3 regions of the Thermomonas fusca genome follow, and region 2 is predicted to be linked to each of the others. Evidence: predicted binding sites of a transcription regulator. Region 2 holds the regulator's gene; each other region holds the start of a gene.

Evidence for each region. The regulator HrcA, encoded in region 2, represses chaperone genes, less so after heat shock. The targets are predictions, from matches to a motif close to TTNGCACTCNNNNNNNNNGAGTGCNAA.
Region 1: rpoH (RNA polymerase sigma factor RpoH) is a predicted target of HrcA. The motif match lies at 3,728-3,754, and genes of this name have one in related genera.
Region 3: groES (co-chaperone GroES) is a predicted target of HrcA. The motif match lies at 1,943-1,969, and genes of this name have one in related genera.

The regions. Positions count from the first base shown of each region.
Region 1 covers NZ_SROY01000001.1:437,425-445,143, forward strand. Annotated here, with positions in the region: gene tal (transaldolase) at 1-865, shown strand, start outside; gene E5S66_RS01960 (NAD(P)/FAD-dependent oxidoreductase) at 876-2,147, shown strand; gene E5S66_RS01965 (trimeric intracellular cation channel family protein) at 2,153-2,767, shown strand; gene rpoH (RNA polymerase sigma factor RpoH) at 2,839-3,717, opposite strand; TPP riboswitch at 3,908-4,009, shown strand; gene thiC (phosphomethylpyrimidine synthase ThiC) at 4,082-5,902, shown strand; gene E5S66_RS01980 (FAD-dependent oxidoreductase) at 5,899-6,867, shown strand; gene thiS (sulfur carrier protein ThiS) at 6,867-7,064, shown strand; gene E5S66_RS01990 (thiazole synthase) at 7,066-7,719, shown strand, end outside.
Region 2 covers NZ_SROY01000002.1:635,519-643,237, reverse strand. Annotated here, with positions in the region: gene dnaK (molecular chaperone DnaK) at 1-325, opposite strand, end outside; gene grpE (nucleotide exchange factor GrpE) at 437-940, opposite strand; gene hrcA (heat-inducible transcriptional repressor HrcA) at 1,022-2,071, opposite strand; gene recN (DNA repair protein RecN) at 2,148-3,806, shown strand; gene E5S66_RS07175 (amidohydrolase family protein) at 3,844-4,854, shown strand; gene kynU (kynureninase) at 4,851-6,125, shown strand; gene E5S66_RS07165 (FAD-dependent oxidoreductase) at 6,115-7,461, shown strand; gene sbcB (exodeoxyribonuclease I) at 7,627-7,719, shown strand, end outside.
Region 3 covers NZ_SROY01000001.1:626,326-634,044, forward strand. Annotated here, with positions in the region: gene E5S66_RS02910 (protein-disulfide reductase DsbD family protein) at 1-1,511, opposite strand, end outside; gene cutA (divalent-cation tolerance protein CutA) at 1,516-1,839, opposite strand; gene groES (co-chaperone GroES) at 2,017-2,307, shown strand; gene groL (chaperonin GroEL) at 2,363-4,000, shown strand; gene E5S66_RS02930 (hypothetical protein) at 4,263-4,826, shown strand; gene E5S66_RS02935 (XVIPCD domain-containing protein) at 4,830-6,239, shown strand; gene E5S66_RS02940 (hypothetical protein) at 6,367-6,942, opposite strand; gene E5S66_RS02945 (phospholipase effector Tle1 domain-containing protein) at 6,939-7,719, opposite strand, start outside.

The sequences.
Region 1 (7,719 bases), on a different contig from region 2:
CTTCATGCCGATGGACGCCACCACCAATCCGTCGCTGTTGCTGAAGGCCGCGGCGCTGCCGGCCTACGCCCCGCAGCTGGCGGCCAGTGCCGCGGCGGCCGGCGGCGACGACCCGGTCGGCGACGCCTGCGACCGGCTGGCGGTGGCGATCGGCAGCGAGATCGTCAAGCTGATCCCCGGCCGCGTGTCCACCGAGGTCGATGCGCGCCTGAGCTTCGATACCGAGGCCACCGTGGCCAAGGCGCGGCGGCTGGTGCGGCTGTACGCCGACGCCGGTATCGGCAGCGACCGCCTGCTGATCAAGATCGCCGCCACCTGGGAAGGCATCCGCGCCGCCGAGCAGCTGCAGCGGGAAGGCATCCACTGCAACCTGACCCTGCTGTTCTCGTTCGCGCAGGCGGTGGCCTGCGCCGAGGCCGGCGTCTATCTGGTTTCGCCCTTCGTCGGCCGCATCCTCGACTGGCACCTGGCCAACGGCATGGCGCCGCCGGCCACGCCGCAGGACGACCCCGGCGTGCAGTCGGTCACGCGCATCTGGCAGTACTACAAGCAGCACGGCTACGACACCGTGGTGATGGGCGCCAGCTTCCGCAACACCGGCCAGGTGCTGGCGCTGGCCGGCTGCGACCGGCTGACCATTTCCCCCGAACTGCTGGCCGAACTGGAGCGCTCGGACGCCCCGGTGGCGCGCGCGCTGGACGACGAGGGCAACCGTCTGGTGCCGCCCGCGGCGCTGGACGAGGCCGGCTTCCGCGCCCGCCACGACGAGGACGCGATGGCGCGCGAGAAGCTGGAGGAAGGCATCCGCAAGTTCGCCGCCGACCAGCAGCAGCTGGAAGCGCTGCTGGCGGCGCAGCTTGGCTGACGCCGCGGCGATGGCGGCGCGGCCGCGGGTGGTGATCGTCGGCGGCGGTTTCGCCGGCCTGTGGGCGGCGCGCGCGCTGGCGTCGGCGCCGGTGGAGATCGTGCTGGTGGATCGCGGCAACCACCACCTGTTCCAGCCGCTGCTTTATCAGGTTGCCACCGCCGGCCTGTCGGCACCCGACATCGCCGCGCCGCTGCGGCACATCCTGCGAAGCCAGCGCAACGTGGAGGTGCGGATGGCCACGGTCACCGCCATCGACGCCGCCGGCAAGCGCATCGCGCTGGAGGATGGCGCCACCCTCGGCTTCGACTTCCTGCTGCTGGCCAGCGGCGCCACCCACGCCTATTTCGGCCACGAGCAGTGGGCGCAGCACGCGCCGGGCCTGAAGACGCTGGACGACGCGCTGGACCTGCGCCGCAAGCTCCTGCTGGCGTTCGAACGCGCCGAAGCGGCCAGCGACCCGGCCGAACGCGCCGCATGGCTCAGCTTCGCCATCGTCGGCGGCGGCCCCACCGGGGTGGAGCTGGCCGGCACGCTGGCGGAGATCGCCCGGCACACGCTGAAGGACGAGTTCCGCAACATCGATCCCGCCAGTGCGCGGGTGCGCCTGGTCGAGGCCGGCCCGCGGGTGTTGGCGACGTTTCCGCAGGCGCTGTCGGAGCAGGCGCAGCGGCAGCTGGAGAAGCTCGGCGTGGAAGTCTCGCTGGGCACGCCGGTCAGCGACATCAACGCTGATGGCTACACGCTGGGCGATGCCTTCGTGCCGGCGAAAACCGTGGTCTGGGCGGCGGGCGTGGCGGCCTCGAAGCTGGGCGCAATGCCGGGCGTGCCGCTGGATCGCGCCGGCCGGGTGCAGGTGCGCCCGGATCTGGGCGTGCCGGGGTATCCGCACATCTTCGTCGCCGGCGACCTTGCCGCCCTGGCGCAGGCCGATGGCAGGCCGGTGCCCGGAGTGGCGCCGGCGGCCAAGCAGATGGGCCGCTACGTGGCGCAGGTGATCCGGGCGCGGCTGGCGGGGCAGGCGCCGCCGCCGCCGTTCGCCTATCGCGACTACGGCAACCTGGCCACCATCGGCCGCATGGCGGCGGTGGTGGATCTCGGCCGGCTGCGCTTCTCCGGCCTGCCGGCGTGGTGGTTCTGGCTGCTGATGCACGTGTTCTTCCTGATCGGTTTCCGCAACCGGCTGGTGGTGCTGCTCAACTGGTGGTGGGCGTACTGGAGCTACCAGCGCGGGGCGCGGATCATCCTCGGCAACGGCCGCGATCCGTCGGCACCGGAGTGAACACCATGTCCACCCTGCTGCTCGTGTTCGACCTGATCGGCACCTTCGTGTTCGCGCTCAGCGGCGCCACCCTGGCGGTGCGGCAGCGGCTGGACCTGTTCGGGGTGCTGGTGCTGTCCTGCGCGGCGGCGGTGTCCGGCGGCATCGTCCGCGATGTGCTGATCGGCGCGCACCCGCCGGCCGCGCTGGCCGACTGGCGCTATCTGGTCACGGCGATGCTGGCCGGGCTGGCGACGTTTCGCTGGCATGGCGCGATCGAGCGCCTGCGCAATCCGGTGCAGCTGTTCGACGCCGCCGGCCTGGCGCTGTTCGCGGTGCTCGGCACCGGCAAGGCGCTGGCGTTCGGGCTGTCGCCGTTCGCGGCGACCCTGCTGGGGATGACCACCGGCATCGGCGGCGGCATCGCCCGCGACGTGCTGGTGGCACGGGTGCCGGTGGTGCTGCAGGCCGAGCTGTACGCGGTGGCCGCGCTGGCCGGCGGCGGCGTGGTGGCGCTGGCCGCCGTGCTGCAGCTGCCGCAGCAGCCGGCGATGGTGGTCGGCGCGCTGGCCTGCTTCGGCCTGCGCTGGATGGCCTTGCGCCACGGCTGGCGGCTGCCGGTGGCGCGCGCGCGCGAGTAGTTGCGTCTTCTCGCCAAACAAAACGGCCCGGATCGCTCCGGGCCGTTCGTGTTTTCAACGATGCGCTTGGCTTACGCCGCGAACAGCGCCTTCATCTTCTTCAGCGCATTGGCCTCGATCTGGCGGATGCGTTCGGCGGACACGCCGTATTCGTCGGCCAGTTCCTGCAGGGTGACCTTGTTGTCGGCGTCCAGCCAGCGGCGCTTGATGATGTCGCGCGAACGGGCATCGAGGCGGGCCATGCCCTCGCGCAGCACCTCCAGCTGGTCGGCTTCGCTGTCGGCGGATTCGTAGGCGGCGGCGGGATCGGCGTCGTGGGCAACCAGGTAGTTCACCGGTGCCGGCGGGGCGTGGTCATCGTCGGCGTCGTCGGGCGCATCGAATCCGATGTCGCGGCCGGACAGGCGCGACTCCATTTCCAGCACTTCGCGCTCGGACACGTTCAGGTCCTTCGCCACCACCCGCACTTCTTCGGCGTTGAGCCAGCCCAGCCGGGTCTTGCTCTTGCGCAGGTTGAAGAACAGCTTGCGCTGCGCCTTGGTGGTGGCCACCTTGACGATGCGCCAGTTCTTGATGATGAACTCGTGCATCTCGGCGCGGATCCAGTGCACCGCGAAGCTGACCAGGCGCACACCCACGCTGGGGTCGAAGCGCTTGACCGCCTTCATCAGGCCGATGTTGCCTTCCTGGATCAGGTCGCCCAGCTGCAGGCCGTAGCCGCTGTAGCCGCGGGCCACGTGGACCACGAAGCGCAGGTGCGACAGGATCAGCTCCTGCGCGGCGGCGATGTCGTTGTCTTCGCGCAGGCGATGGGCCAGGCGCTGCTCGTCCTCCACCGACAGCACCGGGATCTGGTGCACGCCGCTGATGTAGGCCTCCAGCGAGCCCATGGCGCTGGGGATCGGCAGGTTGTTGGCGACAAGCGCGGTGGACGTCATGGTTTCCCTCATGGATTCGATTCTAGCAGTCGCCATTTGTGACTGCTGTTCACGCCGGTAGTTCACAGTCGTTTCACGGTTGGAACAATGGCAGCAGGCTTCCGTTCAGGAAATCCCGACCTATCCGGACGAACTGGGGACGGATTCGCGGCCTGCAAGCCCGACGCGCGCTTGACAGCATGCAGGCGCGCCTCGATCCTGCGCCCATTCCGAGGGGAGCCCCGTACGGGGCTGAGAAAGCGTCGAGCTGACCCTTGCACCTGATCCGGGTCATGCCGGCGTAGGAACGGAAGAAACCCTGCAGTGCCGGCCGGCACTGCCTGCCGTTGCATCGTCCAATCCCCGGATCTCCCGCCGTTTCACGAGGAGGAGATCCATGCCAGCACCCGACACTCGTCCGGGCACCGTCACCACCGGCCCGATCCGCGGCTCGCGCAAGGTCTATCTGTCGCCCCCCGGCCATCCCGGCCTGCGGGTGCCGCTGCGCGAGATCGCCCTGGACGACCCGCAGACGCCGCGGCTGTACCTGTACGACACCTCCGGCCCGTACGCCGAGGACGGCGTCGCCATCGACCTGGCCGCCGGGCTGCCTGCGCTGCGCGAAAGCTGGCTGGCGCAGCGCGGTTTCGAAGTCGTCGAAGGCCGCGCGGTGCGCCCGGAGGACAACGGTTTCGCCAGCGACGAGCGGCTGGTCGCGCCCTGCCCGGCGGCGCGCACCCTGCGCCGCGGCCACGTCGGGCAGCCGGTGACGCAGCTGGAGTTCGCCCGCGCCGGCATCGTCACCGAGGAAATGGTGTACGCCGCCCATCGCGAAAACCTCGGCCGCATCGCCGCCAGCGACGAGGAAGAGCGGCGGCTGGCCGAAGGCGAATCCTTCGGCGCCGCGCTGCCGGCGCTGGTGACGCCGGAGTTCGTGCGCGACGAGATCGCCCGCGGCCGCGCCATCCTGCCGGCCAACATCAACCATCCCGAACTCGAACCGATGGTGATCGGGCGCAACTTCCTGGTGAAGGTGAACGCCAACATCGGCAACTCGGCGCTGTCCTCCGGCGTGGCCGAGGAAGTGGAGAAGCTGGTGTGGTCGATCCGCTGGGGCGCGGACACGGTGATGGACCTGTCCACCGGCCGCAACATCCACAACCTGCGCAGCTGGATCCTGCGCAACGCGCCGGTGCCGATCGGCACGGTGCCGCTGTACCAGGCGCTGGAGAAAGTCGGCGGCGACCCCGCGCGGCTGGACTGGGAGGTGTTCAAGGACACCCTGATCGAACAGGCCGAGCAGGGCGTGGACTATTTCACCATCCACGCCGGCGTGCGGCTGGCGCACGTGCCGCTGACCTCGAAGCGGGTGACGGGCATTGTTTCCCGCGGTGGCTCGATCATGGCGCGCTGGTGCCTGACCTACCACCGCGAGAACTTCCTGTACGAACGCTTCGACGAGATCTGCGAGATCCTGCGCCGCTATGACGTGGCGTTCTCGCTGGGCGACGGCCTGCGTCCCGGCAGCATCGCCGACGCCAACGACGCCGCCCAGTTCGCCGAGCTCGACACCCTTGGCGAACTGACGAAAGTGGCCTGGGACAAGGGCTGCCAGGTGATGGTGGAAGGCCCCGGCCACGTGCCGATGCACAGGATCCGCGACAACATGACGCGCCAGCTGGAGGTCTGCAGCGACGCGCCGTTCTACACGCTCGGCCCGCTGACCACCGACGCCGCGCCCGGCCACGACCATCTGACTTCCGCGATCGGCGCGGCGATGATCGGCTGGTTCGGCACCGCCATGCTCTGCTACGTGACGCCGAAGGAACACCTCGGTCTGCCCGACCGCGACGACGTCAAGACCGGCGTGATCAGCTACAAGATCGCCGCCCACGCCGCCGACCTGGCCAAGGGCCACCCGGCCGCGCAGGCGCACGACGACGCGCTGTCGCGGGCGCGCTTCGCGTTCCGCTGGGAGGACCAGTTCAACCTCTCGCTGGATCCCGACACCGCGCGCGCCTACCACGACGCCACCCTGCCCAAGGACGCGCACAAGAGCGCGCACTTCTGCTCGATGTGCGGGCCGAAGTTCTGCTCGATGAAACTCAGCCACGAGCTGCGCGGCGATGCCGAAGCGGGGATGCAGGCGAAGGCGGAGGAGTTCGTCGCCGGCGGCGGTGCGTTGTACGTGGATGCGCCGGCGGACCTGCCGGCATGAGCGCGCGCATCCGCGTGCTCGGCGCAGGCGTGGCCGGGCTGGCGGCGGCGCTGGAACTGGCGCAGGCCGGTGCCGAGGTGGAGGTGCTGGAAATCGGCGCGCAGCCCGGCGGCGACGGCGCCAGCCCCTTTGCCGGCGGCATGCTGGCGCCGTGGTGCGAATGCGTCAGCGCCGAGCCCCTCGTCGCAGAACTCGGCCGGCAGGCGCTGGACTGGTGGCCGCGGCAGTTCGACGGCACCGTCCGCAACGGCACGCTGGTGCTGGCCGCGGCGCGCGATGTCGGCGAGCTGGAGGCCTTCGCCCATCGCAGCGACAACTACCGCAGGCTGGCCGGCGACGGCATCGCCGCGCTGGAACCGGATCTGGCCGGACGCTTCCGCCACGGCCTGTTGTTCGCCGACGAAGCGCACCTCGACCCGCGCGCGGCGCTGGCGGCGCTGGCGCTTCGGCTGGAAGAACTGGGCGTTGCGGTTCGCTACGGCGTCGATGCACGCGGGCAGGCCGACGACGGCCGCATCGTGCTGGACTGCCGCGGCTACGCCGCCCGCGACCGCCTGCCGGAGCTGCGCGGCGTGCGCGGCGAAATGCTGCTGCTGCACTGCGAGGCCATGCGTTTCGCGCGCCCGATCCGGCTGCTGCATCCGCGCGGCATGCATTACCTGGTGCCGCGCGGCGACGGCCTGTACATGCTCGGCGGCAGCATGCTGGAAAGCGATGATGCCGGCGCGATCAGCGCGCGCTCGCTGATGGAGCTGCTCAACGCCGCCTACGCGCTGCATCCGGCGCTGGCCGAAGCGCGCATCGTCGAGCTGGGCCATGGCCTGCGCCCGGCCTTCCCCGACAACCTGCCGCGGCTGGAACAGCGCGATGGTCGCTGGCATCTCAACGGGCTGTTCCGCCACGGCTACCTGCTGGCGCCGGCGCTGGCGCGGCAGGCCGCCGCGCGCCTGCTGGAGGTGGCGTGATGCAGCTGCTCGTGAACGGCGAAACCCGCCGGGTCGAAGCCGCCACGCTGGTGCAGGCGCTGCTGGAACTGGGCTATCGCGACGCGCATGTCGCCACCGCGCTCAACGGCGTGTTCGTGCCCGCCGGCCAACGCGCGGCGCAGGCGCTGGGCGAGGGCGATGCATTGGAAATCCTCGCCCCGATGCAGGGAGGTTGAAATGCAGGTGTACGACGTCGAAATTGGTTCGCGGCTGTGGCTGGGCAGCGCCCGCTATCCCTCGCCGGCAATCCTGGCCGAGGCGGTGCGCGGCGCGGGCTGCGACGTGGTGACGGTCTCGCTGCGTCGCGAAAACGCGCAGGCCGGCGCCGGGCAGGCGTTCTGGGCGCTGATCCGCGACCTCGGCGTGCGCGTGCTGCCCAATACCGCCGGCTGCCACTCGGTGAAGGAGGCGGTGACCACCGCGCAGATGGCGCGCGAGGTGTTCGACACCGGCTGGATCAAGCTGGAGGTGCTGGGCGCCGGCGAGCTGCTGCAGCCGGACGTGTTCGGGCTGGTGGAAGCGGCGCGGCTCCTGTCCGACGACGGCTTCCAGGTGTTCCCGTACACCACCGCCGACCTCGGCGTGGCCGAACGCCTGCTCGACGCCGGCTGCAGGGTGCTGATGCCGTGGGGCGCGCCGATCGGCAGCGGCCGCGGGCTGGCCGACCCGTTCGCGCTGCGCGCGCTGCGTGCACGCTTCCCCGATATTCCGCTGGTGGTCGATGCCGGCCTGGGCCTGCCTTCGCACGCGGCGATGGCGATGGAGCTGGGCTTCGATGCGGTGCTGGCCAATACCGCGGTGGCGCTGGCCGCCGACCCGGTGCGGATGGCG
Region 2 (7,719 bases):
TGCCGTCCACCAGCGACACCCAGGCATCGCCGTTGTCGTGCTGGATGATCGAGTACGACACCAGGCCGATGTCCTTCTGCACCTCGGCGTCGGTGAACTTGCGGCCGATCAGGCGCTTCACCGCGTAGAAGGTGTTCTTCGGGTTGGTGACGGCCTGGCGCTTGGCCGAGGCGCCCACCAGCACTTCCCCGTCCTTGGTCCAGGCGACGATGGAGGGGGTGGTGCGATCGCCCTCGCTGTTTTCGATGACGCGGGCCTTGCCGCCTTCCATGATGGCGACGCAGGAATTGGTGGTGCCCAGGTCGATGCCGATGATCTTGCCCATGACGATTTCCTCTTGAATCCGATGTCTGGTGGCGGCGTGCGCCGATGATTGCTATCTGGGGATGCCGCGCCGGCCTTCAAGAGCCGCGCAGCAGGGCGAACGCACGCCGTTTCAGTCGTGCTTGGCCACGATCACCAGCGCCGGGCGCAGCAGCCGCCCGTTGAGCAGGTAACCCTTCTGGAACACGGTGATGACGTGGCCCGGGGCCACGCCCGCGGATTCGCCCTGGCTGATCGCCTGGTGGTGTTCGGGGTTGAAGGCCTGCCCGGCGGGGTCCAGCACTTCCATCCCGTTTTCCCCGGCTACCTTGAGCAGCTGCTTGTAGGTCAGCTCCAGGCCCTGCCGCAGCGCGCCGGCATCCTCGCCGGCGGCAGTCAGGCCCGCGTCCAGGCTGTCGAACACCGGCAGCAGGTCGGACAGCAGGCGCTCGTTGGCGAACTTGCGGGCACTGTCGATATCGCGGGCCAGCCGCTTGCGCTGGTTCTCCAGGTCGGCGCGTTCCAGCAGCGATTGCGCCCGGAGCTGCTCCACTTCGGCGCGCAGCGCCTCCAGCTCGTCGTCCTGCGCCATCTCGTCGGCGCCTTCGTTCACTTCCTGCGTCGGGTCGTTGCTCATGTCCACGAATCGATCTGCGGCGGGATGCCGCTTCCGACTCCGGCTATGGGGCCGCCGCCTGCGCGATTCAAGGCAGGGCGTTCAGGAGGCGGCGTCCAGCGCCGCCCCCAGCGCCGCCGCGGTGGCCTCCACCACCGGGATCACCCGCTCATAGGCCATCCGGCTGGGGCCGATGACGCCCAGCACCCCCAGCACCTGGCCGTCGCGGCCATAGGGCGCACTCACCAGCGACATGCCTTCCAGCGGCGCCAGCCCGGTTTCCTCGCCGATGAACACACGCATGCCCGGCGCTTTCGCGGTGCGTTCCAGCAGCTGCAGCAGCTCGCGCTTTTCGGCAAAGGCCTCGAACAGCGCCCGCAGCCGGTCCAGGTCACCCAGTTCCTGCAGTCCCAGCAGGCGGGTCTGCCCGGCCACCAGCATGTCGTCCTCGCGCGCCGGCGCGAACGCCTGTTCGGCCAGCGCCAGCGAACTGGCCAGCAGCCGTTCCATCTCGCTGCGCGCATCGCGCAGATCGCGCAACAGCGCGGCGCGGATCACGGTCAGCGACTGCCCGGCAAAATGGGCGTTCAGGTAGTTCGCCGCCTGCTCCAGTTCCGACGGCGAGAACGCCCGCCGCACCTGCACCACCCGGTTCTGCACCTCGCCATCGGCGAACACCAGGATCGCCAGCACCCGCTGCGGGTCCAGCATCACGAAATCGATCTGGCGAAAGGCGAAGCTCTCGCGGCTGGGCACGCTGACCATGCCGGCGAAGTGGGTCATCGCCGCCAGCAGCTCGGAGGTGCTGCCCAGCAGCGCCTGCGTGCCCGCGCCGGCCGCCAGCCCGCTGCGCAGCCGGTCCACGTCCTGCGCACCCAGCGGCTTGACCTGCAGCAGCGAATCCACGAACAGCCGGTAACCCTGCGCGGTGGGGACACGCCCTGCCGAGCTGTGCGGCGCGGCCAGCAGACCGGCGTCTTCCAGCGACGCCAGGATGTTGCGGATGGTGGCCGCACTGACGTCCAGCCCCGCGTGCTTCGCCAGCGTCTGCGAGCCGACCGGCTCGCCGTCGCGGATGTGCCGGGATACCAGCGTGCGCAGCAGCTGGCGCGCGCGCGGGTCAAGGGCGATGTCGGGCCGGCGGCGTTCCATTCACAGGTTGTAAGCGCAGGCCGGCGCACATGCAACCGCTACCGGCCGTCGACGTGCGCAGGCACAATGCGCAGCCATGCTGACCCGCCTTTCGATCCGTGATTTTGCCGTCGTCGCCCATGCCGAACTGGACTTCGGCGCGGGCCTGACCGTCGTGTCCGGCGAAACCGGCGCCGGCAAATCGCTGCTGGTGGATGCGCTGGGCTTCCTGTCCGGCGCCCGCGGCGATGCCGGTGCGGTTCGCCACGGCGCGCAGCGCGCCGAGCTGTCGGCCGAGTTCGCACTGGACGACTGCGCCGCCGCCCTCGCCTGGCTTCAAGACGCCGAACTGGACGACGACGGCGCCTGCCAGCTGCGCCGCACCCTGCGCGCCGACGGCGGCTCCAAGGCGTGGATCAACGGCCGCAGCGTCACCATCGCCCAGCTGGCCGAACTGGCCGCGCTGCTGGTGGAAATCCACGGCCAGCACGCCCAGCAGGCGCTGCTGGTACGCCCGCAGCAGACCCGTCTGCTGGATGATTTCGCCCGCCATCCGGACCTGCTGGCCGCCACCGGCGAATCGGCGCGGCGCTGGAAAGCATTGCAGCAGGAACGCGACGCCCTGCTCGCCCGCGGCGACGTCGGCGAACGTCAGGCCTGGCTTCGGCACCAGCTCGACGAACTGCAGGCGCAGCCGCTGGAACCGGCGGTGCTGGCCGAACTCGATGCCAACCATCGCCGCCATGCCCACGCCGCCTCGCTGATCGCCGCCTGTGACGCCGCGCTGGACGCGCTGGGCGGCGATGACGCGCTGACCGGCCGCCTGCAGCAGCTGCGCAACGGCCTGCAGCGCGAAACCGCGCACGAGCCGCGCCTGTCGGAAGTCGATGCGATGCTCGACTCCGCCGCGATCCAGCTCGACGAAGCACTGGTGCTGATGCAGCGCATCCGCGACGACCTCGACCTGGATCCCGACGCGCTGGCCGAGATCGAGCGCCAGCTCGTCCGCGTGCAGGACCTGGCGCGCAAGCATCGCGTCACCCCGGACAAACTGGCGGCACACCGCGACGCGCTGGCGCTGGAACTGGAATCGCTGGCCGATGCCGACGCGCGCCTGCAGCGCCTCGACCGCGACATCGCCGCCGCGCTGGCGCAGTGGCGCACCGCTGCCACCGCCCTCGCCGCCTCGCGCCGCAAGGCGGGCGACGCGCTGGGCTCGGCCATCAGCGCGCTGATCGGCGAACTGGGCATGCAGGGCGGCCGCTTCGAGGTGGCGCTGGAAGCCAATGCCGGCGACAGCCCCGATGCGAACGGCAGCGAGCGTGCCGAGTTCCTGGTCTCCGCCAACCCCGGCCAGCCGCCGCGCCCGCTGCGCAAGGTCGCTTCCGGCGGCGAGCTCTCGCGCGTGTCGCTGGCGATCGAAGTAGCCACGCAGGGCCAGGACGCCGCCGCCACGCTGGTGTTCGACGAAGTCGACGCCGGCATCGGCGGCGCGGTGGCCGCCGCGGTCGGCGCCAAGCTGCGCCAGCTTGGCGCATCGAAGCAGGTGCTGTGCGTGACCCACCAGCCGCAGGTCGCCGCCGCTGGTCACGCGCAGTACCGCGTCAGCAAGGCCGCGCAGGACGGCATCACCCAGTCCTCGGTGGCCGCGCTGGATACCACCGGGCGCGTGGACGAGATCGCCCGCATGGTCGGCGGCGCCGATGTCAGCAAGGAAGCCCGCGCCGCTGCGAAGAAGCTGCTGGACGGTCACTGAGCTCAACCAGCCCGCGCATTGGCCCTAGAATCGGGCCATGCTCAAGATCGACACCCACGCCCACTACTTGCCGCGCGACTGGCCGGACCTTGCCGCCAAGTACGGCGACAACCGCTTCCCGGTGATCCACCACGGCGACGACGGCCGCCACCGGATCTACAAGGACGGCAAGTTCTTCCGCGAGATCTGGCCGAAGACCTGGGACCCGCAGATCCGCATCGACGACTACGCCGGCTTCGGCGTGCAGGTGCAGGTGCTGTCCACGGTGCCGGTGATGTTCAGCTATTGGGCCAAGGCGCACCAGGCGCTGGAGCTGCACAAGTCGCTCAACGACCACATGGCGCAGACCTGCCGCGATTTCCCGCGCCATTACGCCGGCATCGGCACGGTACCGCTGCAATCGCCGCAGCTCGCCGTGCGCGAGCTGGAGCGTTGCATGGACGAGCTGGGCCTGCAGGGCGTGCAGATCGGATCGCACATCGGCGACTGGAACCTCGACGCACCGGAACTGTTCGAATTCTTCGAGGCGGCCAGCGACCTGGGCGCGGCCATCCTGGTGCATCCCTGGGACATGATGGGCGCCGAGTCGATGCCGAAGTACTGGCTGCCGTGGCTGGTCGGCATGCCGGCGGAGCAATCGCGCGCCGCCTGCTGCCTGGTGTTCGGCGGCGTGCTGGAACGCCTGCCGAAGCTGCGCATCGCGCTGGCCCACGGCGGCGGCAGCTTCCCCTACACCATCGGCCGGATCGAGCACGGGTTCAACATGCGCCCCGACCTTGTGGCCACCGACAATTTCCGCAATCCACGCGAGTACCTGAAGCGGCTGTACTTCGATTCCTGGGTGGCCGATGACGCCGCGCTTCGCTACCTGCTCGAAGCTTGCGGCAGCGACCGGGTGATGCTGGGCACCGACTATCCGTTCCCGCTGGGCGAGCAGGTGCCGGGTGAAGGCATCGAACGGCTCGACCTGGCCGACGCGCAGCGCGCACGGCTTTACCACGGCACCGCGCTGGAATGGCTGGGCCTGTCCGCATCGAGGTTTGCATGACCGAGCTTTACACCGACCACCACGCGTCCGCGCTCGATGCGGCCGACCCGCTGCGCCATTTCCGCGACGAGTTCCACCTGCCGCTGCACGACGGCGCGCCGCAGGCCTACTTCGTGGGCAACTCGCTGGGCCTGCAGCCGAAGGGCGCGCGCGCCCACGTCGAGGAGGTGCTGGACAAATGGGCGCGCGAGGCGGTGGAAGGCCACTTCACCGGCAGCGCGCAGTGGATGCCCTACCACGAGCTGGTGCGCGATCCGCTGGCCCGCGTGGTGGGCGCGCAGCCGCAGGAAGTGGTGGCGATGAACTCGCTGACCGCCAACCTGCATTTCATGCTGGTCAGCTTCTATCGCCCGACCCGCGAACGCCCGCTGCTGCTGATGGAGGCCGGCGCGTTCCCCTCCGACCGCTACGCGCTGGAATCGCAGGTGCGTTTCCATGGCTTCGATCCCGCCGAGGCGCTGGTCGAAGTCGAGCCGGACAACGCCGACGGCACCTTCTCGATGGCCGCCATCGAGCGCGCCATCGCCGAGCATGGCCCGCGGCTGGCCACCATCGTGTGGCCGGGCGTGCAGTACCGCACCGGGCAGGCCTTCGACCTCAGGGAAATCGCGCGGCTGGGGCATGCGGCCGGCGCGGTGGTGGGCTTCGACCTCGCCCACGGCGTCGGCAACCTGCCGCTGCAGCTGCACGACGCCGACGCCGACTTCGCTGTCTGGTGCCACTACAAGTACATGAACGCCGGGCCCGGCGCGGTGGCCGGCTGCTTCGTCCACGAGCGCCATGCGCGTACCGACCGCCCGCGCTTCGCCGGCTGGTGGGGCAACGATGCGTCGGTGCGCTTCAGGATGGGCCCGCAGTTCTCGCCCACGCCCGGCGCCGACGGCTGGCAGCTGTCCAATCCGCCGATCCTTGGCCTGGCGCCACTGCGCGCCTCGCTGGAGCAGTTCGACCGCGCCACGTTGCCGGCGCTGCGGGCGAAGTCGGAACGGCTCACCGGCTACCTCGAGCAACTGATCGACACCGGCCTGCGCGACGTGCTGCAGGTGGCCACGCCGCGCGACCCCGTGCAGCGCGGCTGCCAGCTCTCCATCCGCGTCATCGGCGGCCGTGAGCGCGGCCGCGAACTGTTCGATTTCCTCGCCGCGCGCGGCGTGCTGGGGGACTGGCGCGAGCCGGACGTGATCCGCATCTCGCCGGTGCCGCTGTACAACAGCTTTGCCGACGTGCTGCGCTTCGCCCGTACCGTCAAGGAGTGGCGCGATGGGCGCTGAGCGCGATATCACCATCATCGGCGGCGGCCTGGCCGGCGCCCTGCTCGCCATCCTGCTGGCCCGGCGCGGCTGGTCGGTGGACGTGTTCGAGCGCCGCGGCGACCCGCGCGTGAACGGCTATGCCGGCGGCCGCTCGATCAACCTCGCGCTGGCCGAGCGCGGGCTGCACGCGCTTCGCAACGCCGGTGCGGACGACGCCGTGCTGCAACAGGCGGTGATGATGCGCGGCCGCTACGTGCATCCGCTGCAGGGCGAGCCCGGCCTGCAGCGCTACGGCCGCGACGACTCGGAAGTGATCTGGTCGATCAACCGCGGCGAGCTGAACATCGTGCTGCTGACCATCGCCGAATCCCACGGCGCGCGCCTGCATTTCGACCATGCGCTGGAGCGGGTGGATTTCATCGACCGCCTCGCCACCTTCCGCCACCACGAGCAGCAGGTGAAGCGGCCGTTCCAAGCGCTGGTCGGCGCGGACGGCGCCGGCTCCACCCTGCGCGCGGAAATGGCGAAGGTGCAACCGCTGGGCGAGCGCACCGAATGGCTGGACCACGGCTACAAGGAGCTGGAAATCCCCCCGGCCGCCGACGGCGGCTTCCGCATCGAGCCCAACGCGCTGCATATCTGGCCGCGCGGCCACTACATGTGCATCGCCCTGCCCAACGACGAGCGCACCTTCACGGTGACGCTGTTCATGCCGCATGCGGGCAGCTATCCCAGCTTCGAGCAGGTGCAAAACGGCGACGATGCGAAGGCGCTCTTCCAGGCGCAATTCCCGGACACCCTGCCGCTGATCCCCGCGCTGCGCCACGACTACGACGCCAACCCGGTCGGCAGCCTCGCCACGCTCTACCTCGACCATTGGCACATGGGTAGCCACGCGGTGCTGCTGGGCGATGCCGCCCACGCGATGGTGCCCTTCCACGGCCAGGGCATGAACTGCGCGTTCGAGGACTGCGTGGCGCTGGCCGAACACCTGGAGCGCGCGCCGGCGCTGGGCGATGCATTCGCCGCATTCGAGGCCGAACGCAAGCCGAATGCCGAGGCGATCCAGAAGATGGCGCTGGAGAACTACATCGAGATGCGCGACAAGGTGGACGATGCGGAGTTCCTGCTCCAGCGCGAGCTGGAACTGGCGCTGCAGGAACGGCATCCCGGCCGCTTCGTGCCGCACTACGCGATGGTCACCTTCATGCGCATTCCCTACGCCACCGCCCTGCACCGCAGCGAGGTGCAGCGCGGAATCCTGGTCGACGCAACACGCGGCCTCGTTTCATTGGACGACGTGGACTGGGCGGCGGTGGACGCGGCGGTCGTGGCGAACCTTGAACCGCTCTAGGAAGGAATCGGCCGCGACGGCGAGACCATCGGGCGCTTGCGCAGCCGCATTCGAGCGGCGGAGCGAGCGTCCGGCGGCAGGCTCCGGCGCACGCGGGGAGCCAGCTCTCCCTCACTCCACCACGACGCTGTATGCCCATCTGCGCGGGCATGACGAGCAGGAAACATGACCGCCAGCTTCCTCTTCTACGACCTCGAAACCTTCGGCACCGACCCGCGCCGCAGCCGCATCGCGCAGTTCGCCGCGATCCGCACCGAC
Region 3 (7,719 bases), on a different contig from region 2:
GCGCGCACGCCGTTGCCCTGCAGCAGTGCGCCGGTGCGCTGGCCCAGGCCGACATTGGCCTGCCACAGCCCGGAAAGCGACAGCCCCAGCGCGAACATCACCAGTGCCAGCCCGGCCAGCACCAGCGGCTGCTGCAGCTGGAAGCCCCAGCCCAGCGCCAGCCCGGCGTGGCGCAGCGCCAGCACCAGCGCGCCCAGCGCCAGCATCGAGGCCAGCACGCCGGCGGTATAGGCCAGCGCATGCCGACGCGCCTCGCCCCGGCCGGCGCCGCTCTGCGCCAGCGACAGCGCCTTCAGCGACAGCACCGGCAGCACGCAGGGCATCAGGTTGAGGATCAGTCCGCCGCCCAGCGCCAGCAGCAGCGCCGCCAGCAGGCCCGGGGTCCTGCGCTGCGGCGGGGGTTCGCGCGCGGGCTGGGGTGTGCCGTCGACGACGGTGGTGCCGCTGGTTGCTTCCACGGCAGCCGTGGTGGCAAGGGCAGTGCCGGCCGTGGTCGCTGCCGACAGCGGTGCGTCGGCCGGTGCCGCGCCCTGCACAGGCAACGGCCCGGCAGGGCCGCTGCTGCCGGATACAGTGTTGTCGGTGACGGTCGCCAGCGTCCCCGCCGGCAGCGAGAACGCCAGCCGCCGCGTCATCGGCGGATAGCAGATGCCGTTGTCCTGGCAACCCTGCAGGCCCAGCACCAGGGTGCCGCCGGCGGCGCGGGTGGTGCTGCGCGCCACCGGCAGGGCGATCTCGACCTGGTCGAAATACACCGCCACATCGCCGAAGTGCTCGTCGCGATAGGGTGTGGCGGCGGGCAGCTTCGCCGGTGGCGGCAGCTTCACCGACAGGCCGCTGGCGCCTTCCAGCTGCACCGACAGCTTGTCGCGGTACAGGTAATAGCCGCGCGCCGGGGTCAGCCGCAGCAGCAGGGTGTCGCCGTCCAGCGCGATCAATTCGCTGCCGAAGGCCTGCGCGGCGGGCAGCGGCGCGGCGTCCACCGCGGCGCCGCGGTTGCCGAGGCCGAACAGCCCGCCGCCGGATTTGCGGCCGGGCAGGAAGTCATCGCCCGCATCGGCCTGCGGCAGCGCCACGGTCAGGGTGCGGGTCTGCGGCGGATAGCAGATGCCGGCATCGGCGCAGCCCTGGTACTTCACCGTCAGCGCGACGCCGGTCGCGGAGGCCGCCGGAACCCCGGTCACGACCCCCACCAGCTGTGTGCGGTAGGTTTCGACGTCGCCGAAGAACTCGTCGCGATGCTTGTTGCCGTCGGGCAGGGCCAGCCGCGGCTCGGCGAAGCCGGCGCCGGCCTTGACCGAGGTGCGGTGCCGATACAGGTAATAGCCGTCGGCAATCTTCCAGCGCACCTCGATGCGGTTGCGCGCGGTGGCCTGCGCCGACAGCACGAACACTTCGTCCACCGGCGGCAGTTCGAAGTCGGCGGCGATGGCCGGGGTGGCGGCCAGCAGGCTCGCGATCAGGGCCGGCGCGGCCAGCCAGCGGCGCAGGCGAAGGGTGAATCCGGTCATCGGGTCATTCTACTGGACGGGTCGATTCGACCACCCACTGCAGGTACGCGGGCAGGCCGGCGGCGGATTCGACCGCCAGCAGCTCCGGCAGTTCATACGGGTGCAGCTGCGGCAGTCGCGCCTGCAAGGCCGGGTAGCGCGCCCGCGTCGTCTTGATCAGCAGCAGCACTTCGGCATCGCGCTGCAGCTTTCCCCGCCAGCGGTACACCGACTGCAGCCCCGGCAGCAGGTTCACGCAGGCGGCCAGCCGCTCCTCCACCAGCGCCTCGGCGATGCGCCCGGCGGTGGTGGTATCGGGACAGCTGCAGAAGCAGATCAGGACGTCCATGCCGACAGGGTAGCCGGCGACGGTTGGCCACGGGCCCTTGAAACCCGTCCGCAGCGCCCCATCTCCCTGCCATCCCGGTCCCGGGATGTTTTCGTCCCAGGCGTTGGCAGTCGCCGAGTGCGACTGCTAAAATTTCCGGGTTTTCCCCGTTCAATCAATCATTTGCAGAGGTTGCACATGTCCAGCATCAAGCCGCTGTACGACCGCGTGGTCATCAAGCGCATGGAAGAAGAGAAGCTGTCCGCGGGCGGTATCGTGATCCCCGACAGCGCCACCGAGAAGCCCATCAAGGGCGAAGTGGTCGCCGTGGGCACCGGCAAGGTGCTGGACAACGGCCAGGTCCGCGCCCCGCAGGTGAAGGTGGGCGACAAGGTCCTGTTCGGCAAGTACAGCGGCACCGAGGTGAAGCTGGACGGCGCCGAGCTGCTGGTGGTGAAGGAAGACGACCTGTTCGCGATCCTCGGCTGATCGCGCTTCGCTTTCCTCTTCAATTCCAATCGAATAATTACTGAGGTAACTCGCAATGGCTGCCAAAGACATCCGTTTCGGCGAAGACGCGCGCGTGCGCATGGTGCGCGGCGTCAACGTGCTCGCCAATGCCGTGAAGGCCACCCTCGGCCCGAAGGGCCGCAACGTCGTGCTGCAGAAGAGCTTCGGCGCGCCCACCATCACCAAGGACGGCGTCTCCGTCGCCAAGGAAATCGAACTGGCCGACGCGTTCGAGAACATGGGCGCGCAGATGGTGAAGGAAGTCGCGTCCAAGACTTCCGACAACGCCGGTGACGGCACCACCACCGCCACCGTGCTGGCGCAGGCGTTCATCCGCGAGGGCATGAAGGCGGTCGCCGCCGGCATGAACCCGATGGATCTCAAGCGCGGCATCGACAAGGCGGTGACCGCCGCCGTGGCCGAGCTGAAGACCATCAGCAAGCCGTCCTCGACCAACAAGGAAATCGCCCAGGTCGGCACGATCTCCGCGAACAGCGACGCCAACATCGGCGACCTGATCGCGCAGGCGATGGACAAGGTCGGCAAGGAAGGCGTGATCACCGTCGAAGACGGCTCGGGCCTGGAGAACGAACTCGACGTGGTCGAGGGCATGCAGTTCGACCGCGGCTACCTGTCGCCCTACTTCGTCAACAACCAGCAGTCGATGCAGGCCGAGCTGGACGACCCGTTCATCCTGCTGCACGACAAGAAGATCGCCAACGTGCGCGACCTGCTGCCGGTGCTGGAAGGCGTGGCGAAAGCCGGCAAGCCGCTGCTGATCGTGGCGGAAGAAGTCGAAGGCGAAGCGCTGGCGACGCTGGTGGTCAACACCATCCGCGGCATCGTCAAGGTCTGCGCGGTCAAGGCGCCGGGCTTCGGTGATCGTCGCAAGGCGATGCTGGAAGACATGGCCATCCTGACCGGCGGCACCGTGATCTCCGAGGAAGTGGGCCTGTCGCTGGAGAAGGCCACCATCAAGGATCTGGGTCGCGCCAAGAAGATCCAGGTGTCGAAGGAAAACACCACCATCATCGACGGCGCCGGCGAAGCCGACGGCATCCAGGCCCGCATCAAGCAGATCAAGGCGCAGATCGAGGAAACCTCCTCGGACTACGACCGCGAGAAGCTGCAGGAGCGCGTGGCCAAGCTGGCCGGCGGCGTGGCCGTCATCAAGGTTGGTGCCGCCACCGAAGTCGAGATGAAGGAAAAGAAGGCGCGCGTCGAAGACGCCCTGCACGCCACCCGCGCTGCGGTCGAGGAAGGCATCGTCCCCGGCGGCGGCGTCGCCCTGATCCGTGCCAAGGCCGCGATTGCCGGCCTGAAGGGCATCAACGAAGACCAGGACCACGGCATCCAGATCGCCCTGCGCGCGATGGAAGCGCCGCTGCGCGAGATCGTCACCAATGCCGGCGACGAGCCGAGCGTGGTGCTGAACCGCGTCGCCGAAGGCAAGGGCGCGTTCGGCTACAACGCCGCCAACGGCGAGTTCGGCGACATGATCGAGTTCGGCATCCTGGACCCGACCAAGGTCACCCGCACCGCGCTGCAGAACGCGGCCTCCATCGCCGGCCTGATGATCACCACCGAGGCGATGGTGGCGGAGCTGCCGAAGAAGGACGAGCCGGCGATGCCGGGCGGCGGCATGGGCGGCATGGGCGGCATGGATTTCTAAATCCTGCGCGCATCGCGTCACGCTTGACCATGGAGCCCGGCCTTGTGCCGGGCTTCGTGTTTGTGGGGGCGCGACGTGGCAATTGCCTGTCTTCGTCGCCGCGATTGCCGCGCCGCCTATCGGTGGCTTGCCTGAAAGGGCGATTTGATTTCCTATACTCGGACGCGTGCCCCCGCACGAAGGATCCGAAATGCCCCGATACCTTGTTGCCGCCGGCGGCCTTGCGCTGCTTCTGGCTGCCTGCACCCCCTCAGGACTGTCCATGAACCACACATCCGAAGCTACCCCGGTTGCGAAGAAGTTCAAGCACAACCCGGCGCCACGACAGGCCTACCGCATCACCATGACCATCGAGAATGCGCCGGGGCCGTTCGCGCAAATGGTGGGCCTGGCGCAATACGACGTGGTCAACACCGAATGCCTGCGTCCGCCCAAGGACAACCCCGGCGGTTACAGCTCCCCGGTGCCAACCGAAGACGTGGAGCTTCCCTTGCTCAAGGTGGGCGAAAACCGGTTCGAAACCATGGTCTACGCGGACCAGATGCTGGACGAGGACTACGCCGGTCGCGGCCTTTGTCGCTGGGAGCTGATCCAGATGCGGGTGCGGATGAAAGTGACCGGCGCTGCGGATGAAACTATTTTCACGCCATCCATCCCCGCGCAAAAGATTCTGGAACAGTCTTCGGAGGTCGTGCATTTCCGGAAATCAGCGTATGGCGACAAAGACGGTTTCCCATACTTCGGCCAGCCCGATCGTTCCAGGTTCGGCCCATCGGTCCAAGACATCGACCTCTTCACTATCACCTTCAATCCGGTGAAGGGTTGACCTATGCCGATCAGCAGCCAACAACATGCCAATCTGGCTGATCACACGTACGGTCGCAACCTCGATGGTTCGCCCGTTGCCCTCAACAGCCTGATTGATAAGAAGGTCGACATCGAGGGCACGCGTTTCAAGATCGTCGCGCATGCCGATAGACCTTCCGGATATCAAGGCACCATCTATCAGCGTGTGGATACCGGTGAGCTGGTCGTCTCGCATCGCGGTACGGAATTTGGTCGCGAACCATTGAGGGACGGATTATTGGCCGATGGTGGGATGGTGGTGGGGCGTACAAACAGCCAGGCACAGGACGCCATACAGTTCACGCGTGAGGCCCTGCAGATCGCGAAGCGGTACGGTGCACGCGAAGGAGTGCCGGCGCCCGAAGTAACCGTCACCGGCCATTCCCTCGGCGGCACGCTGGCGCAGATCAGTGCCCATCATTTTGGACTGAAGGGCGAAGCCTTCAATCCCTACGGCGCAGCCAGCCTCAACTACCGTATCCCGGAAGGCCCGCAGACTCCACCCTTTGTCAACCATGTGATGGCTGCGGACGTGGTCAGCGCCGCGGCGCCGCACTACGGCGAAGTCCGCGTGTATGCCGCACGCGGTGAAGTGCATCAGTTACGGGGTTCGGGCTACAACAACATTCCGGTCATCGGCGGCCTGCAGCCCAACACGGTGATTGGTGCGTCGGTCAATGGCTCGCACATGATGCACAACTTCACCAACAGGAACGGCGATGGTCTCCAGGACGTTTCCATCCTGTCCCAGCCCGAAGCACGTACGCTGGCGCGGGACAACCACCTGATGATCTCGCGATACCGTGACGACGTAGGGACGCTACGGAACACAGTCACCGTCGGCGGACAGGTACTGGACGTGCTGAGCGGCGGTCCGTTCCTCGGTCCTGCACGCGCCTTGGACAAGATCCGCAACAGCATGCAGCCTGATCTTCCCCCTGGGGAGCCCGCGCGACTGGAAGAGCAGCGGCGCAAGACCTCGCAGTTGGACGACATGCGGGATCCTGCGCATCCGGCGAACGGACGCTACCAACAGGCCTATGCCGGCGTATGCGACGTGGACCGCGCGTTGGGCCGCACGCCGGATGCCCACAGCGAGCGCACCGCCGCGGCGCTGGCGGCTTCGTGCGCCCATCTGCGGTCGCTGGATCAGGTATTGCTCAGCGATGACGGCAGCCGCATTTTCGGGCGCGAGGCAGCGCGCGGCAACGGGCTGCAGCAGATGGGGTACGTGGACACCGCTGTAGCCGTGCAGCAGCCAGTGGAGGCGAGTACGCGGCAATGGGCGGAGAACACCCAGCAAGTGCAGGCCTATCAGACGGTGGTGGCGCAGCAGCAACAACAGGCCCAGCGCGAGCAGACGGTGCAGCAGGAAGCGATGGTGCGCGCCTGACAACCGCCGTGCGCCTGTAGCACGGGCCCGGACGCCGGCAAACGCCTCTAAGAGGCGCCGCCATAGCGCGTTCGCCGGCGTTCTTGGCTCCACTGCCTGGATCGACGCCGCGCGCAGCGTGCCGTGCTTACTCGACGAGCACGTATTCCCCGTTTTTGCCGGCCTTGCGCGGGGTGGCGCCGATGCGGGCGCACAGCCCTTCCCCGCAGGGCACCAGCGCACCGGCGGTCGTGGCGGCGTGGATCTGCTTTGCGAATTCCATTTGCGCGAGCTCTTTGCGTTTCATCGCCACCCAGGCGGCGCTGGCGCCAACCACCATCAGCGCGCCCAGCACCAAAGCGCCGGCGCCGATCCACAATGCCCGACGCTGTTGGCGCCCGAAAGCTTCCCGCTCGAGCGCAAGCTGACGCGTGCTGTCCTGCAGGCTGCGCAGCACGGCCGCCACCTGGGTCTTGAGCGTTGCTGCAGCCGGTCCCAAGGCTTCCTCCGCGGCGGCACGCGTGGCCGACTGCACGCCTGTGGCGACTTCCTGCAGGAGCATCGCGCTCCGCTGGCCAAGCCGCTGGACGGCATCGTCAAGGTGCGCGCGCGCTCCGGACATACCGGCTGCGGACTCGTGGCTGCGGCTTTCCAGGACATCGACCACCGCCGCCATGCGCAGGGCCAGGGACTTGAGTTCGTGCGCCGTATCGGTCCCGGTCATCGACGCATCACCGGGTTTGCGACTTCAGGGGTCTCTGGCGCGGGTGCAAGTGCCGGTTGGGGCTGTGGCGCCAGCTCTGCAGCGCGTTCCGCCGCAACCGTCGCGTTGTGTTCGCGACCGGATTGCAGCCAGTCGCGTCCGGATTCGAGCCGGAGATATTCCTGCGAGGCCTTGCGCATGCCCGCGGCATCCCGGTTCTCAGCGGAGGAGGCGATGCGTTCGAACAGCGCGTCGACCTCTTCCTTGGGTGAACGCAGTGGCGGCGCCTGCCCGGTGATCGCAGGTGGCGTGAGCGCCGCTTCGGGCAAGGGTGTCTCGATCTGTGGATTGGGCGTGGTCCGCACTGCGCGCCATTCAACCGTGGCAGCCAGACGCTCGTCGGTCGGTTCGCGTTCCAGGCAAGCGCGGGGCTCCGGGCGGCAGACCGCAGCAGGCGCCAGGCGTTCGACGACATCGCGCACCCCGTCGCGATAGCCGCGTTGCGTGTAGACCCACTGGTGCTCATAAGAGCGGTGGATCACGTTGAGCGCCGGGTCCATCGACTCCGCCCGCTTGGTGAACACCGGGGGATCCACGACGCTGTTCAGGTAGTCGGCAATGAGGTTGAAGCTGCGATCCGAGAGGCCGTTCGCCTTGTAGCTGCCGCCGATATTGCTGTGCGCCCCGGCCACCCAGACCTGCAGGAAACGGCCATCCCTGCTCAGGCCCGGCTCCAGCGCCTCGGTCGATTTGAACTGGTCGCGCTGCTCGTGCAGCGCCGAAAGCTGCAGCCCGCCA